DNA from 2 places in the Arthrobacter sp. Z1-15 genome. Region 1 is predicted to be linked to the other one. Evidence: riboswitches for the same ligand, from Rfam matches in the RefSeq annotation. Region 1 holds a riboswitch; the other holds the start of a gene.
The links. A riboswitch is a leader RNA that binds a small molecule or an ion and turns the genes downstream of it on or off. The one in region 1 is predicted to bind S-adenosylmethionine.
Positions count from the first base shown of each region.

Region 2: linked by a shared signal. The riboswitch ahead of M1D40_RS10910 (flavin reductase family protein) and the one ahead of M1D40_RS00875 (LLM class flavin-dependent oxidoreductase) in region 1 are both predicted to bind S-adenosylmethionine.

Region 1 is NZ_CP096454.1:163,706-171,326, reverse strand. It holds gene M1D40_RS00890 (MFS transporter) at 1-285, shown strand, start outside; gene M1D40_RS00885 (MerR family transcriptional regulator) at 272-1,045, shown strand; gene M1D40_RS00880 (alpha/beta fold hydrolase) at 1,074-1,691, opposite strand; gene M1D40_RS00875 (LLM class flavin-dependent oxidoreductase) at 1,813-3,228, opposite strand; SAM riboswitch class IV at 3,265-3,380, opposite strand; gene M1D40_RS00870 (hypothetical protein) at 3,533-4,366, shown strand; gene M1D40_RS00865 (ABC transporter ATP-binding protein) at 4,636-5,469, shown strand; gene M1D40_RS00860 (aliphatic sulfonate ABC transporter substrate-binding protein) at 5,610-6,665, shown strand; gene M1D40_RS00855 (ABC transporter permease) at 6,665-7,555, shown strand; gene acs (acetate--CoA ligase) at 7,546-7,621, shown strand, end outside.
Region 2 is NZ_CP096454.1:2,382,234-2,389,854, reverse strand. It holds gene aspS (aspartate--tRNA ligase) at 1-1,113, shown strand, start outside; gene M1D40_RS10915 (hypothetical protein) at 1,240-1,608, opposite strand; gene M1D40_RS10910 (flavin reductase family protein) at 2,120-2,626, opposite strand; SAM riboswitch class IV at 2,688-2,809, opposite strand; gene M1D40_RS10905 (PhzF family phenazine biosynthesis protein) at 2,915-3,751, shown strand; gene M1D40_RS10900 (nitronate monooxygenase) at 3,770-4,843, shown strand; gene M1D40_RS10895 (acVLRF1 family peptidyl-tRNA hydrolase) at 4,884-5,519, opposite strand; gene M1D40_RS10890 (replication-associated recombination protein A) at 5,596-7,038, shown strand; gene rpsD (30S ribosomal protein S4) at 7,313-7,621, shown strand, end outside.

The DNA.
Region 1 (7,621 bases):
GAACAGATGCTGGGGCGCATCATGGGAACCCAGAACTCCCTGGCCCTTCTGGCAGCGCCCGCGGGGATGGCGGCAGCAGCCCTTGTCGCCGAGCGGCACGGATTGGTTGCGGCAGGCCTGACCGTGGCAGGCCTGTGGACCGCGGCGGCGGGGTGGGCACTGGGATCGCCCTCCCTGCGTCTTGCCCCGCAGGTTCCGCTCGAGGCCTCCGCGTCCACACCCGGAACGCCCGCGGCACCGGGCACAATGGACCCCGAGAGGACGGTGGGAGATGAAAAGCAGTGAGATGGCAGCGCTGGCCGGTGTAACGGTGCGGACATTGCGGCATTACCACCAGCTGGGAGTACTGCCGGAACCGGAGCGCGGGTACAACGGGTACCGTAATTACGACGCCCGGGACCTCATTCGCCTTCTTCGTATCAAGCGGCTTGGCGCCATCGGAATTCCGCTGGACGCAATGGCGGAATTGTTGGACGGCGACGGCGGAACCGGCGGCCCGGGAGCTGAAGCCACGGCCCTGCTGGACGAGCTGGAGGCCCGCATTGACGCGGAAATGGACCTGCTGCAGCGCCGGAAACGGCTGATCACCGGGCTCAGGACGGCCCGCGCACTGGATCTGCCGCCGGAGCTGGCGCAGGTGGTTGACGCCTTCGCCGCGTCAGCTCCTGCATCCGTGCGGCAGATGGATCGTGAACAGGCCATCCTGCTGGCACATCTTGCGGGTGAGGACGGTGTTGACAGCCTTGCGGAGGTCTACGAGAAACTGAGCTCGTCGGAGCTTGCCGACGGGGTGCTGCAGTTTTACACCGACTTTGCCGGGCTCACCCAGGAAACCTCCGACGAAGAGCTGGAGCAGCTGGTTACCGGTTTCGTGGAAACAGTCGCTGTTCCCGTCCGGGACGCGCTCGCGGGTTCCGGGCAGCTTCTGGCCGCGGACGAGTCCGCCGTCACGGCCGTTTTTGACGAGTACCGGCAAAGCGCACTGAATCCGGCCCAGCAGCTGGCCCTGGCCCGGATCACAGAGCGGCTGGAGGGAGTGGGCTGAGCTGGCGACGCCGGATACTTCGCCGGCGCTAGTTCAGGAAGGACTCGATGGCGTCCGCAAGCGCTGTGTCAGGCACGCTCGTCGTATCGCCCTCCAGCAGCTGGAACTCCCCCTCATCGAGAGCGGCCGCGGCGCGGCGGGCCAGGTCCTGGGTTTCGTCGCCGCTGGTGCTGCCCGCCAGAACGAGAACCGGGACCTGGACGCCGCCCAGTCCTTCAAGTTCGGTCTGCAGGAGCAGAAGCTCGTCCTCACCTTCCTCCAGCGCCAGAGTTGGCTCCAGCGCCACCACCCGGGTGATCACCGCCGACTCCTCAGCGGCGCGCAGCGCCAGGAAAGCGCCGGAGGCAAACCCGTAAAGGCTCGCGGAACCGCCGGCCACCTGCACCACCGCCAGCAAGTCATCGACGTCGGACTCTGCCGTGTATTCCTCCCCCATTCCGCTCTCCCCCATGCCGCGCCGGTCATAGGTGTAAACCGTGTGGTTCTCCGAAAGCAGGTCGGCAAGAACCTGCGTGCTGGAGCTGCTGCGGTCCGCCGTGAGGGGATCGACGATCACGAGCGGCGGGCCGCTGCCCTGCCGGGACCAGGCAATGCGGGTTCCGTCTGCGGACAGAGCGATTCCGGAAGCGCTGGGAGAGTGTTCCATGGCATGCTCCTGCACAGGCTGGGGACGACGCACCGGATTGGATGCGCCACCTTTCAAACGTAGGAGCGGCCCCGGGTACGGTCAATGGCGGCGGAGGCAGAGCCGACTTGCGTACTCCGGTTTAATGCACCGCCGGCTGCAGCCGGTACGAGGCGCCGCGGTGTTCCTCCGGCAGCTTGTCTCCCCGGTTGAACAGCTTGTTACGCAGCGTGCCGGCGCTGTATTCGGTCCGGTAGGCGCCGCGCTTCTGCAGTTCGGGCACCACAAACTCGACGATGTCCTCGAAGGTGCCCGGCGTAACCGCGTAGGCAAGGTTGAAACCGTCGACGTCGGTCTCTTCCACCCAGCGGATCATCTCCTCGGCGATTTCCGCTCCCGAACCCACCATCCGCGGCCCCAGGCCGCCGATCCCCACTGAATCGGCGATGTCGCGCACCGTCCAGGGTTCGCCGTCGTCCTTGGGCTTCTGGAAGTTGCCCGCGGCGGACTGGATGGCATTGGATTTCACGTTGCCCAGCGGCTCGTCCAGGTTGTAGCCGGACAGGTCCACGCCCATCCACCCGGACATCAGCGCCAGGGCACCCTCATGGCTGGCGTACTGCTGGTAGTCCTCGTGTTTGGCGGCGGCTTCTGCTGCGGTGGCGGCAGTGATAACGGTCATCAGCGTGTAGATCCGGATGGAATGCCGGTCCCGGCCTGCGGCCTCGGCGGCGTCCCGGATTTTCGTGACCGTTGCCTTCAGCTTTTCCTTGGTGGGCGCTCCGACAAAAACCGCCTCGGCGTTGGCAGCCGCAAACGTAATGCCCCGCGGGGAGGCGCCGGCCTGATAAATCACCGGCGTGCGCTGCGGCGACGGCTCGCTGATGTGGATTCCCGGAACTTTGAAGTACTTGCCTTCATGGTTGATGTCATGAACCTTGGCCGGGTCGGTGAAAACGCCGGTCTCCTTGTCGCGGACGACGGCGCCGTCCTCCCAGGAGCCTTCCAGCAGTTTGTAGATTACTTCGAGGTACTCATCTGCGTGGTTGTAGCGCTCATCGTGTTCCAGCTGGTCTTCAGCCCCCAGGTTCCGGGCGGCGGAGGGCAGGTACCCGGTCACGACGTTCCAGCCGACCCGGCCGTTGGTGAGGTGGTCAAGCGTGGAGAGCCGGCGGGCAAACGGATAAGGATGCTCGTACGCGGTTCCGGCAGTGACGCCGAAGCCGAGGTGTTCAGTGACCAGGGCCATCGCGGACACCAGCAGCAGCGGATCATTGACCGGAACCTGGGTTCCCTGCCGCAGGGTGGCCTCGTTGGAGCTGCCGTACACGTCGTAGGTGCCCAGCACATCCGCGAGGAAAATGCCGTCAAACAGCCCTTTTTCGCAGGTCCTGGCCAGATGGGCCCAGTAGCGGAGGTCGGTGTACTCGGCGGACTTATCCTGCGGGTGGCGCCACAGGCCCGGCGACTGGTGGCCCACGCAGTTCATGTCGAAGGCATTGAAGCGGATCTGCCGCCGGCTGCTCTCTTCGGTCGCGGGGATGCTCTGCTCTGACATGGCGAACCTTTCGGAACGGGACGCACCCGCAAAGGAGCGCCGTACTTGCCGTCCGCGGACGCGGGACGGCCGGATCCTCATCTGGGGCACCCCGCTACGGAGAAGAGGGTTGCCGCCCAACCAGCCAGAGCTTCGCGTTGGGACTCATGATCCTTCGGCTCCAGTATCTGCACAGCACTGCAGCGCTTGGGAAGTCAATGACCTTTTGTGAACCTGCCCGTTGCTGCCCACCCCTGCCGCCGGCCGGGGTCCCGCCCGTTGCCGGACCCAAAACACGCTTCCGCTGGCGCGCCCAGTCGCTATTGTGTGCGACATGAAAAGACACCTGAGCTGGATCGTGCCGTTTGTTGGTGTTTTTGCGCTTTATCTCGGCGCGGCCCTGGGGACAAACATCAACCTCCAGTCCGGCAGCAGTGTCAATGTTCAGGCCCTCATTCAACTCGCCATTTTCCTGATGTGGGTTGTGCTCACCATTGTTTTGGTGATCCGTACGGTGCGGAACGGTTACCGCGTTTTCCGCGGCTATCGGCGGTCCGGCGGCCATCTCACCAAGTCGGAGCAGGCCCAGGCAAATCTTCAACAAAACTACGAGAACTCATGGGCCGCGGCCAGAAACCTGGTTGCACAACTCTCGGCGGGACACCGGCCGGCGTCCCTTGAAGTGTGGGGAATCGTTCTGGAACCGGGCGAAACAGTGCACCTTTCAATCAGAGCGGATTATGCACGCTTTTACGGCCTCAACGGAACTTATGTTCATACATCGGGATTCTTTTGGGGGCAGCCTGCCTTTGTCCTAGCAGGATTCGGAGTTACCGCCCTAGCCAACAGATCACGACGGCGGGCAGCTCAGGCTGCATCGCGCCAACAGTGGCGCGATTCCCAGCACAGTCAAATGTTCCTGACCGACCGGAGGATTATCTGCCAAGCAAACGGCAGGTGGCTCAGCTTCTATTACGCGCACGTCTCCGTTTGTTATCCCGAGCCGGAGAACAACAGCATGGTGCTCGAATTCCACTCCTCCGAACCGCTTCTGATCGGAGGAGCGGAGGCGCCGGTGGCCATCGCCTACTTGGTCTGGGCACTCTACGGGGAGCACGGACTGAAGGCCCACCCTGCCCTCGAAAGCCTGCGCAGATGATGATCCACAGCCTGCACCGGCTTGTGGGCCGCCAGGGCAGCGCAGCGAAATATTACGCCGGGGACTTGCCCGTTTCCCGAATGGCGCGTTTAGTAGCACTTGACCATCCCGAGCGGCTGAGAGACCTGGATCAGTGAAGCCGCAGCAACCCTGGTTGCCGTACCTCCTCCTTGAGGAACGGCAATAACGAGGACAACGCCGCAGGAGGCCGTAACCGGCCCAAGGTGTTTTCCGTAGGGTGCTACTGCCAGGACCGATGGAGAGTTAACATGACCGCCTTGGCTTCACAGTCCCCTGCCGCCGCCCCGCCCGCTGTTTCCGGGCAGTCACCCGCCGGCTCCGCGCTTCCCGTGACCTTTTCCGGCCTGGGCCGCAGCTTCGGCACCGGACCGGAGGCCCACCTCGTCCTCCGGGACATCACCTTTGAAGTTTCCCCCGGCGAGGTCCTGGCCATCCTGGGTTCCAGCGGCTGCGGAAAGTCCACGCTGCTGCGTGCCGCTGCCGGCCTGGATCCTGCCAGCACCGGCGAAGTCCTGATCAACGGCACTGCCGTGAACGGAATCGACGACCGCTGCGCCGTCGCGTTCCAGGAACCCCGGCTGCTGCCCTGGCAGACCCTGCAGGCCAACATCGCCATGGGACTGCCCAAGGGCACAAGCGCCAAAAACGGCAAGGCCAAGGTCGCCGAACTGCTGGAACTGGTGGAACTGGCGTCCTTCGCCAAGCACCGGCCGCGTGCCGTCTCGGGCGGCATGGCGCAGCGCGCCTCGCTGGCCCGGGCACTGGCCCGCACCCCCGGGGTGCTGCTGCTCGATGAACCTTTCGGTGCCCTGGATGCACTGACCCGGCTGAAGATGCAGGACCTGCTGCTCTCAGTGCACCGGGCCACCCCCACCACCGTGCTGCTGGTGACCCACGACGTGGACGAGGCCCTCCAGCTGGCCGACCGCATCATCATCCTCGGCAAAGAGCCCGGAACCCCCGGCGCCACAATCACGGACACCATCACCGTGCCCGGCAGCCGGCCGCGGAACCGCGCGTCGGCGGAGCTGGCACGAATGCGCGGCGAGCTCCTGGCCCGCCTCGGCGTCGACCGACACTAGCCGTCCAGCGCCCCTCCCGGAACCACCCCGGCTGCCGCCCTCCCGGGACGCGCCCCGGTTCCCGGGCGCACTCCCGGTCCTCCCGTGCCTTTTGCGGCACTGACTCATGCTTCCCAGACTTCCCAGAGAAAGAAACTCCCATGAACAGCCGTTCCCGCAGCTCCTCTCCGATTTCCTCCCCCATCAAGGCCCTCGCCGCGGCCGCGGCCGCAGCGTCCCTGCTGCTGACCGGCTGCGTGGCCGGGGAGGATTCCGAATCTGCCGCGAACGCCGGAACCGCCGACGGCGGAACACTCACCCTGGACTTCGCGACGTACAACCCGCTGAGCCTGATCATCAAGGACCAGGGCTGGCTGGAGGAAACGCTCGCGGAGGACGGCGTCACCGTGGAGTGGGTGCAGTCGGCCGGGTCCAACAAGGCCAACGAGAATCTGCGGTCCGGAGCGGTGGACGTCGGTTCCACGGCCGGTTCCGCCGCGCTGCTCAACCGTGCCAACGGGTCCCCGATCAAGGCCATCGACGTCTTTTCCCAGCCCGAGTGGTCAGCGCTGGTAGTCGGCGCGGATTCGGAGATCACGTCCGTGTCGGACCTCAAGGGCAAGTCGGTGGCCGCCACCAAGGGCACGGACCCGTATTTCTTCCTGGTCCAGGCCCTGGAAGAGGCCGGGCTGAGCCTCACCGACGTCACCGTGGAGCAGCTGCAGCACGCCGACGGGCGCACCGCACTGGAGAACGGTTCGGTGGACGCCTGGGCCGGACTTGACCCGATCATGGCCGGCGCCGAGCAAAACGGTGCCCGGCTGGTCCACCGGAACCTGGACTTCAACACCTACGGCATCCTGGCCGCAAATGAGGCGTTCCTTGAGGGGGATCCCGAGCAGGCACAGGCCGTCGTCAACGCCTACGAGAGGGCCCGCGCCTGGGCTGCGGAGAACCCGGAGGAAACCGCGCAGATCCTCGCCGACGTCGCCGGACTGGATCTGGCCGTTGCGCAGACCGTGGTGCTCGAACGCAGCAACCTCGACGTCGACCCCGCCCCGGGCGAGGCGCAGCGCAGCGTCCTGGAGAAGATCGGCCCCACGCTCGTGGAGACCGGAGACGTTGCGGACCAGGCCAAGATCGACACCGCCCTGGACAGCCTCTTTGACGATTCCTACGTGCGTAATGCCGACCCCGACGCCGTCAAGGAGTCCTGATGACGCAGTTCGAAACCCCGTACCTCACCGGCAACAGCGCCGTTCCCGTCTCCCGGGCAGGCCTGGCCGCCACCGGAGCTGCGGCGGCACCCTCCCCTTCCGGGCCAAGCAGGGAAACTGCACCCGCAGGCCTGCTTTCCCGCCGCTGGATCCGGCTCGCCCTGGGACTGGTGGTTCCGGCCGCCCTGCTGGCAGCCTGGCAGCTCAGCACGGCCGCCGGTGTCTTCACCGCCGTCCAGCTGCCTTCCCCCGCCGCCGTCTACACAGCGGCCCTCGACCTCATCGACCGCGGCCAGCTGGGCCAGCACATCGCCATTTCCACCCAGCGGGTGCTCATTGGTTTTGTCATCGGCGCCCTGCTGGGGCTGGCGCTGGGTGCCCTGCTGGGCTTGTCCCGGCTGGCGGAGGTCCTGCTCAGCCCGGTGATCGGTGCACTGCGCGCCGTACCGTCCCTGGCCTGGGTGCCGCTGCTGATCCTGTGGTTGAAGATCGGTGAGGATTCCAAGATCACCCTGATCGCCATCGGCGCGTTTTTCCCGGTGTTCACCACAGTGTCCCTGGCCCTGCGCCACGTGGACCGGAACCTGGTCGAAGCTGCCCGGGCCTTTGGCCTGAACGGGCTGAAGCTGCTGAGAACGGTGCAGCTGCCCGCCGTCGTCCCCGCCGTGTTCTCCGGGCTGCGGCTGGCCCTGGCCCAGGCGTGGCTGTTCCTGGTTGCCGCCGAACTCATTGCCTCCTCGATGGGGCTGGGCTTTCTGCTCATCGATTCGCAGAACAACGGACGCACCGACCGGCTGCTGCTGGCCATCGTCCTGCTTGCCCTCATCGGCAAGGCCACCGACGCGCTCCTGGGACTTGCAGAGAAAGGGGCCGTGAAGAAATGGGCCTGATCCCAGCGATCGAAGCCACCGTTGACCCGGCCGGCGCCGTCGATCCCGCCACGGAGGATGAACGCA
Region 2 (7,621 bases), 1.7 Mb from region 1:
ATCGAGGCCAGCTTCGTCGAGGAAGACGACATCATCGCCCTCGGCGAGCAGATCGTGACCTCGCTCTGGAAGCTGATCGACGTCGAGATCCCGACGCCGATCCAGCGCATGACCTATGCCGACGCCATGGCGCGCTTCGGTTCCGACAAGCCGGACCTGCGGTTCGGCTTGGAGCTGACCGAGCTGACGGACTTCTTCAAGGACACCACGTTCCGCGTCTTCCAGGCCCCCTACGTGGGTGCCGTGGTCATGCCCAGCGGCGCCTCGCAGCCCCGCCGCACCCTGGACGCCTGGCAGGAATGGGCCAAGCAGCGCGGCGCCCGAGGCCTGGCCTACGTGCTCGTCCAGGAGGACGGCACGCTGACCGGACCCGTGGCCAAGAACCTGACCGACTTCGAGCGGGAGAACCTCGCGGAAAAGGTGGGCGCCAAGCCCGGCGACTGCATCTTCTTCGCCGCCGGCGAGACCACCACCGCCCGTGCGCTGCTCGGCGCCGCACGTGTTGAGATCGGCCACCGCACCGGCCTGATCGACCCGAACGACTGGGCCTTCGTCTGGGTTGTCGACGCACCCATGTTCGAGCCGGCCTCCGAGGCCGTTGCAGCCGGTGACGTTGCCGTGGGCGGCGGCGCCTGGACCGCTGTCCACCACGCCTTCACGTCGCCCAAGCCGGAATTCATGGACACGTTCGACACCGACCCGGGATCCGCTCTGGCCTACGCGTACGACATTGTCTGCAACGGCAACGAAATTGGCGGCGGTTCCATCCGTATCCACCAGCGCGACGTGCAGGAACGTGTCTTCAAGGTCATGGGCCTCTCGCAGGAGGACGCGCAGGAGAAGTTCGGCTTCCTGCTCGAAGGCTTCAAGTACGGTGCTCCGCCCCACGGCGGCATCGCCTTCGGCTGGGACCGCGTGGTGGCCCTGCTGGCCGGCACCGAGTCCATCCGCGACGTCATTGCCTTCCCGAAGACCGGCAACGGCTATGACCCGCTGACGGCCGCTCCGGCTCCGATCACCGCCCAGCAGCGCAAGGAAGCCGGTGTCGACTTCAGGCCTGAGGCCAAGAAGCCCGAGCCGAAGAAGGATGACTCCGCGAAGGACGACGCCTAGTTTTTTCGGAAGATTCATAAACGATGAAAGTGCCCGGCCGCTGATGCGGCCGGGCACTTTTGTTTCTGGCGGGTACGTTTATTTTTGATGAAATGTGCCGGCCGATGAAATGTGCTGACAGTTTGCTTAACCCGCGGCGGGCGCCGTAACGGGGGACGGCAAATGGTAGACAACAAGCCAGTAATCCCCGTCCGGTCCGTCTACGGTGATGGACGCCGGATTTTCACCCGGCATGATGACATGTTCGAAACCCATCAGCATCGGGACATTGCAGTGGTCACTGCCGACGGTGGAAAGGTGGTCCGACTCATCGTCCAGAACCTCGATGTCGTAGGCCCCCGGCTGGTTGCAGGTGAGATAAGAGGTGAAGCTGGTCCCCGGTTCCATAGCGGGCAGCTCGAAGGTGCCGGTTCCGCTGCCGGATTCCTCCAGCACGACGCTAGCGTTGGCGGGACGCCACTGCGGCTGCTGCTGAAAGAAAGTTTCCACGCTCACGGGATTGTCCGCCCGGAACAGAGCCTGCACAGCTGAATCATCCGGTGTCTGGGCGGCATTCGGCGAGGCCTCTGTGCCGGGTGCCTGGGTGGCATTCGGCGCGATCTCCAGACTGAGGCCGTTTGTGCCGGGCTCGCCGGCTGAAGAGGACGGCCGGGCCGGCTCCTCGGCAGAGGCTGAAGGCGAGGCCGGCTTACTGGAAGCGGTCTCCGGCTCCTCCTGCGCGGTGCACCCTGCCAGTAGAAGGCCCAGTACTGCTGCCGGAAGCAAAGCCTTCCGTGAAAGCGGCAAACCCGGCCGGCTGCCGGGCTTTCCCTTTTTGTGTGATGTGCCGTGGACATTTCTGTTTGTGCTCATCTCCGCTACTTCCTTTCGAAGTAATCCGAAGAACAATAGTCCGTCCATGGCATGATGTAAAGGTTTGGTAACGGAGGCCGTGCCGGCAAGGAATGTGCCGCGGAAAATGAATTGACGCGGCTTCCAATTTCCAGTTCCCGGCGGCGCTTTCCGGTCAGGCGAATTCAGGGACGCTGAGCTGCCGGAACGCCGACCTGTGGAAGACCAGCGGCTCATGGGCGTCGTCGTGGGAGGTGTGGCCGTGAACCCGCAGCAGCACCACTGTGTGGTCGCCCGCGGGCACCTCGTTCTCCACTGAGCACTCCAGCCACAGGGCGGCACGGTCCAGGAACAGGGCACCGGACTCGTCGGTGTGCAGGTCAAGCCCGGCGAAACGGTCGCCGGTTTTGGATGCGATCTGTTTGCAGATTCCCTCGTGTTCGGAGCCCAGGATGGATACGCCGATCCGCGTTGCCGGCCGGAGCACCGGCCAGGTGCGGGACGTGTTCTGTACGGCAAACAGGACCAGGGGCGGGTCCATGGACACGCCCACGGTAAAGGACGAGGCAACAATTCCCTGCGGCTCTCCGTCGACCACCGCGCACAAAGCGGCAATGCCGGACGGGAAACGTGAAAAGGCGCGGCGCAGGGCTGCCGGCTGAAGGTCGCTAACAAGGGACATGGTGGAAAGATCCTCTGCCTTAAGCGCGGTGCCGGCGGCCATTACGGCCGCGGCGCCACCAGCGCGGTACTTGCCGCAGCCGGGAGAGTCTCGCCGGGCGGCCGAATCGTCACCTGGAGCACCCCGCTACGGCGAGAGGGTTGCCGTCCAGCCGGCCAGGGCCCGTGGCTGGAACTCTTGATTCTTCTCCCAAGGTAGGCGCGGCCGATGCAGGGTTGCAAACGGATGCCTTACTTCGTAAAACTCCGCTTCATAAAACTCCCGGCAGCCAGGGGATAGAGTTTGGCTATGAAACAGCGGTGGTTTAAACAGGTGGACGTCTTTGGCAGTGAACCGTATCTGGGCAATCCCCTTGCCGTGGTTCTGGAAGCCGAAGGCCTTTCGGACTCCGACATGGAGTCTTTTGCGCGGTGGACCAACTTGTCGGAAACCACGTTCGTGCTGCCGCCCACTAGGGACGGGGCTGACTACCGGGTCCGCATCTTCACCCCGGGCGGCGAGATTCCCTTTGCCGGGCACCCCACGCTGGGAACCTGCCACGCGTGGCTGGAGGCCGGGAACAAGCGGCGCTATCCCGACGTCGTCGTGCAGGAATGCGGAATCGGCCTCGTGACGCTGCACGCCAATGCCGGCATTGCCGCTTTCGCCGCACCGCCGCTGCTGCGCTCGGGACCGCTTGAAGACGAGGTCCTTGACCAGGCGCTGAAGGCCCTGAACCTGGACCGCACCCAGATCCTTGCCTCCAATTGGATCGACAACGGACCCGGCTGGCTGGGACTGCTGCTCCCGGATGCCGCAGCGGTGCTGGCACTGAAGCCGGATCCGGTTGTCATGGGAAGCCTGCGCGTGGGTGTCATCGGCGCGCAGCCTGCGGACGCTGAAACCGACTACGAGGTCCGCGCCTTTGTGCCCGGGCTCGGCATCACCGAAGATCCCGTCACCGGAAGCCTTAACGCCGGCCTGGCGCAGTGGCTGATTGGCGCTGAGCTGGCACCGGAGCGGTACATCGTCAGGCAGGGTACGGCGGTCAGGCGCGACGGCCGGGTCCGCGTTTTCACGCGCGACGGCAAAATCTGGGTGGGCGGATCCACGGTCACATCCATCGACGGCACCGTCACCCTGTAAAACCTGCTGAGGACCCGCATGTTCAATCTGCACTCCCTGCCGCTTCCCGTCCTCGGCGCGCCGATGGCGGGAGGCGTATCCACTCCCGAACTGGCGGCTGCGGTCAGCAACGCCGGGGGACTCGGATTCCTGGCGGCCGGCTACAAGAGCGCCGACGCTGTCCGTGAGCAGATTCTCCGGACCCGCAGCCTGACCGGTGCCGGGTTCGGTGTGAACCTCTTTGTGCCGGACCATGCCAATACCTACGCCGCCAATACCTGCGCCGCTGCCGAGGCAGGCGGCAAGCTTGCCGCGGCGCTGGCTTTCCGGGACCGGCTGGCGGCCGGCACCGGGCTGGAGCCCGGACACCCGAACCCGGACGACGACGACGGCTGGCCGGCCAAACTGGATCTGGTCCTGCAGGAGCAGCCGGCGGTCGTGTCTTTCACATTTGGGCTGCCGGATGCTGCCGTGCTGGCCGAGCTCGCCGGCCGGGACATCTGCACCGTCATCACGGTGACGGACCCGGATGAAGCCCGGGCAGCAGCCGGGGCCGGAGCCCGGGTTCTGTGCGTCCAGGGACCCGGGGCGGGAGGCCACCGCGGCACCCTGGACAGCGCCAAAGCGCCCGGCGACGTGCCGCTGGACGAACTCCTGCGCGGAATCGCGGAAGTATCCGACCTGCCGCTGGTCGCCGCCGGCGGAATAGCTGCTCCGTCGGACGCCGCCGCGGCGCTGGCCTGCGGGGCTGCAGCGGTGCAGGTGGGAACGCTCCTGCTGCTCAGCCCTGAAGCGGGGACCAATCCGGTGCACCGCCTGGCGCTGCGGGAAGCGGCGCTCGGCTCCCGCTGGCAGGAAACGTCACTGACCCGGGCCTTTTCCGGCCGGCCGGCCCGGGGACTGACCAACGAATTCATGCGCACTTACCCGGACGCGCCCGATGCGTACCCGTACATCAACCAGATCACCGGACCGCTGCGGGCCGCCGCAGCAGCGGAGGGCAACCCCGACGGGGTCAGCCTGTGGGCCGGCACCGGCTACCGGCAGGTGAGCGGCGATGCCGCCGGGATCATTGTCCGCCGGCTCGCCGGGGTCGGGGACCGGGAGTACTGAAACTGCCCGGGGGACTGAAGCTGCACGGCAGTTCGGACCGCTAGGGCACCGTAATCCGGATGAAAACAGAGGCCGCGTCCTTTGCGGCCCTGGCCAGCACGGCCAGCTTGGGATCCTGCACGTCCAGGGGACGCAGCCGGGCCAAGCCGCTCCACGGCTGGAAAATCCGCTCGTTCGCCAGCAGCTCGGTCAGTGCGCGGTCGCCGCCAAACACCAGGTACTCGGGCTGCTGATCGGTGAAGATCCGGGCCGCCTGTTCGGCAGCGGTCTGCACGAGGGCATCAGCCTGGTTGCTGCGCCGGCGTGCAAAGCGCTGCTGTGAGCCGCCGCCTGCTGCGGTGCGGGACTGGACGTACCGGTTGCCGGCCTTGGACGCGAGCAGCAGTCCGTCGCGGGCCACGCCCGCCGCATATCCGCCGCGGCGCAGCAAGACAATGCCGAGGGTGCGGGACTGACCGGCCAATGACACCAGGCGTTCGACGTCGTTGGTGCCCCGCCCCGGCCTGCCGTCGTCCGGCCAGGGGGCCAGGATTTCCGCCTCGGCGCCGTTGGCGGCCGCGAGGTGCAGCCCGCCGTGCTCGGGGGTCAGCGCCAGCTCACCGTTGCCTGCTGCAAACCGGTCCAGCCAGCCGGGCAGCCGCTCGGGCGATACATACGTGGTTCGGGTGGCGGGCATTCGACAATTCTTCCGGTGCGGCTGAGCCGGCGGTTGCCGGGCCTTCTCCACGCTACGGCACGAGTAGCCTTGGGATGTGAGTGATTTGTTCAGCAGCGACAGTGACAGCTACACCGACAGTGACAGCGGCAGCGGCACCGGCACGGACAACCGGTACGACGACGGCGGGTCGGACTCCGCCGCGGGCGACGACGGCCGGAAGCGTCCGCGCAGCCCCCTGGCTGTGCGGATGCGGCCGCGGACGCTGGACGAAGTCGTGGGACAGCAGCACCTGCTCGGCCCGGGATCCCCGCTGCGCTCCCTGGCCGAATCGGCCGACGACCGCGGCCCCGCCGGCCCGTCGTCGGTCATGCTCTGGGGACCTCCGGGCACGGGTAAAACCACGCTCGCCCATGTCGTTGCACGCGGTTCCGGACGCAAATTCGTGGAACTGTCCGCCATCACCGCCGGCGTGAAGGATGTCCGCCGGGTGATGGACGACGCCCTGACCAACCGCGACCTGCACCGCATCACCACCGTGCTGTTCCTGGACGAAATCCACCGGTTCAACAAGGCCCAGCAGGATGCGCTGCTGCCCGGCGTGGAGAACCGCTGGGTGGTGCTGGTGGCCGCCACCACCGAAAACCCGTCCTTTTCGGTGGTTTCGCCGCTGCTGTCCCGGTCCCTGCTGCTGACGCTGAAACCGCTGACCGAACAGGACATAGCCTCGCTGCTCCAGCGTGCCGTGGAGGACGAGCGCGGGCTGGCCGGACGCGTAACGCTGACCGAAGAGGCGCTGGAACACCTGGTGCGCCTGGCAGCGGGCGACGCGCGGCGCGGACTCACTGCGCTGGAAGCGGCCGCGGGCGTCGCCTACTCCGAACGGGCCGACGGCGAGGAGACCCCGGTGGTCACGCTCAGCGACGCGGAAAAGGCGCTGGACGTGGCAGCCCTGCGCTATGACCGCGCGGGAGACCAGCACTATGACGTCACCAGCGCCTTCATCAAATCCCTGCGCGGCTCGGACGTCGATGCCGCCCTGCACTACCTCGCCAAGATGGTCGAGGCAGGGGAGGACCCGCGGTTCATTGCCCGGCGGCTGGTGATTTCCGCCGCCGAAGACGTGGGCATGGCTGATCCCACGGCCCTGCAGACCGCGGTGGCCGCAGCGCAGGCGGTCCAGCTGATCGGCATGCCCGAAGGGCGGATTATCCTGGCCGAGGCCGTGGTGCATATTGCAACCGCCCCCAAATCCAACGCCGCCTACAACGGCATCAATGCCGCCATCGCCGATGTCCGCGCCGGACGCGGGCAGGGCATTCCCGCCCATCTGCGCGACGCCCACTATCCCGGAGCCAAGCAGCTCGGGCACGGCAAGGGCTACGTCTACTCTCACGACGAACCGCACGGCGTTGCCCGGCAGCAGTACCCGCCGGATGACCTGGTGGGCCGCAACTACTACGAGCCCACCGGCAACGGCGTGGAACGGGACATCACGGCGCGGCTTCAGCGGCTGCGCGGGATCATCCGCGGGAAGTAGCCGGGGGAGTCTCCGGGGGAGTCGGCGGGGGAGCCGCCGGAAGGAACTGCGTCCGGCCCCGTGCTAGGATTGATGGTTGACTGGCAAGCGCGACGCCGGACCCCCTTCCCCGCTGTAAGCGGGGAGCTGTGCCCGGTGCCGTGTCTGTAGCAGAAGGCAGCGGTTGGCCCGAGCTCTCCCTAATGGAGGCCAGTACTTACGAATCAGTCATCACGGTATCCCGGTGAGAACCAGGGCTGCGGTGGCCAAACCGCCAAAACAGTGAAAGGTGAACGTGGCTAACAACACACGTGCACGCCGTCAGGCCCGCGCTTCGCGCGCCCTCGGCATTGCTTTGACCCCCAAGGCAGCCAAGTACTTCGAGCGTCGTCCTTACCCGCCGGGTGAGCACGGCCGCGCACGTCGCAAGCAGGACAGCGACTACGCGGTACGCCTGCGTGAAAAGCAGCGTCTGCGCGCCCAGTACGGCATCCGTGAAGCACAGATGACCCGTGTCTTCGAGGAAGCCCGCCGCACCGCCGGTCTGACCGGTGAAAACCTGATCGAGCTGCTCGAGATGCGTCTTGACGCCCTCGTGCTGCGC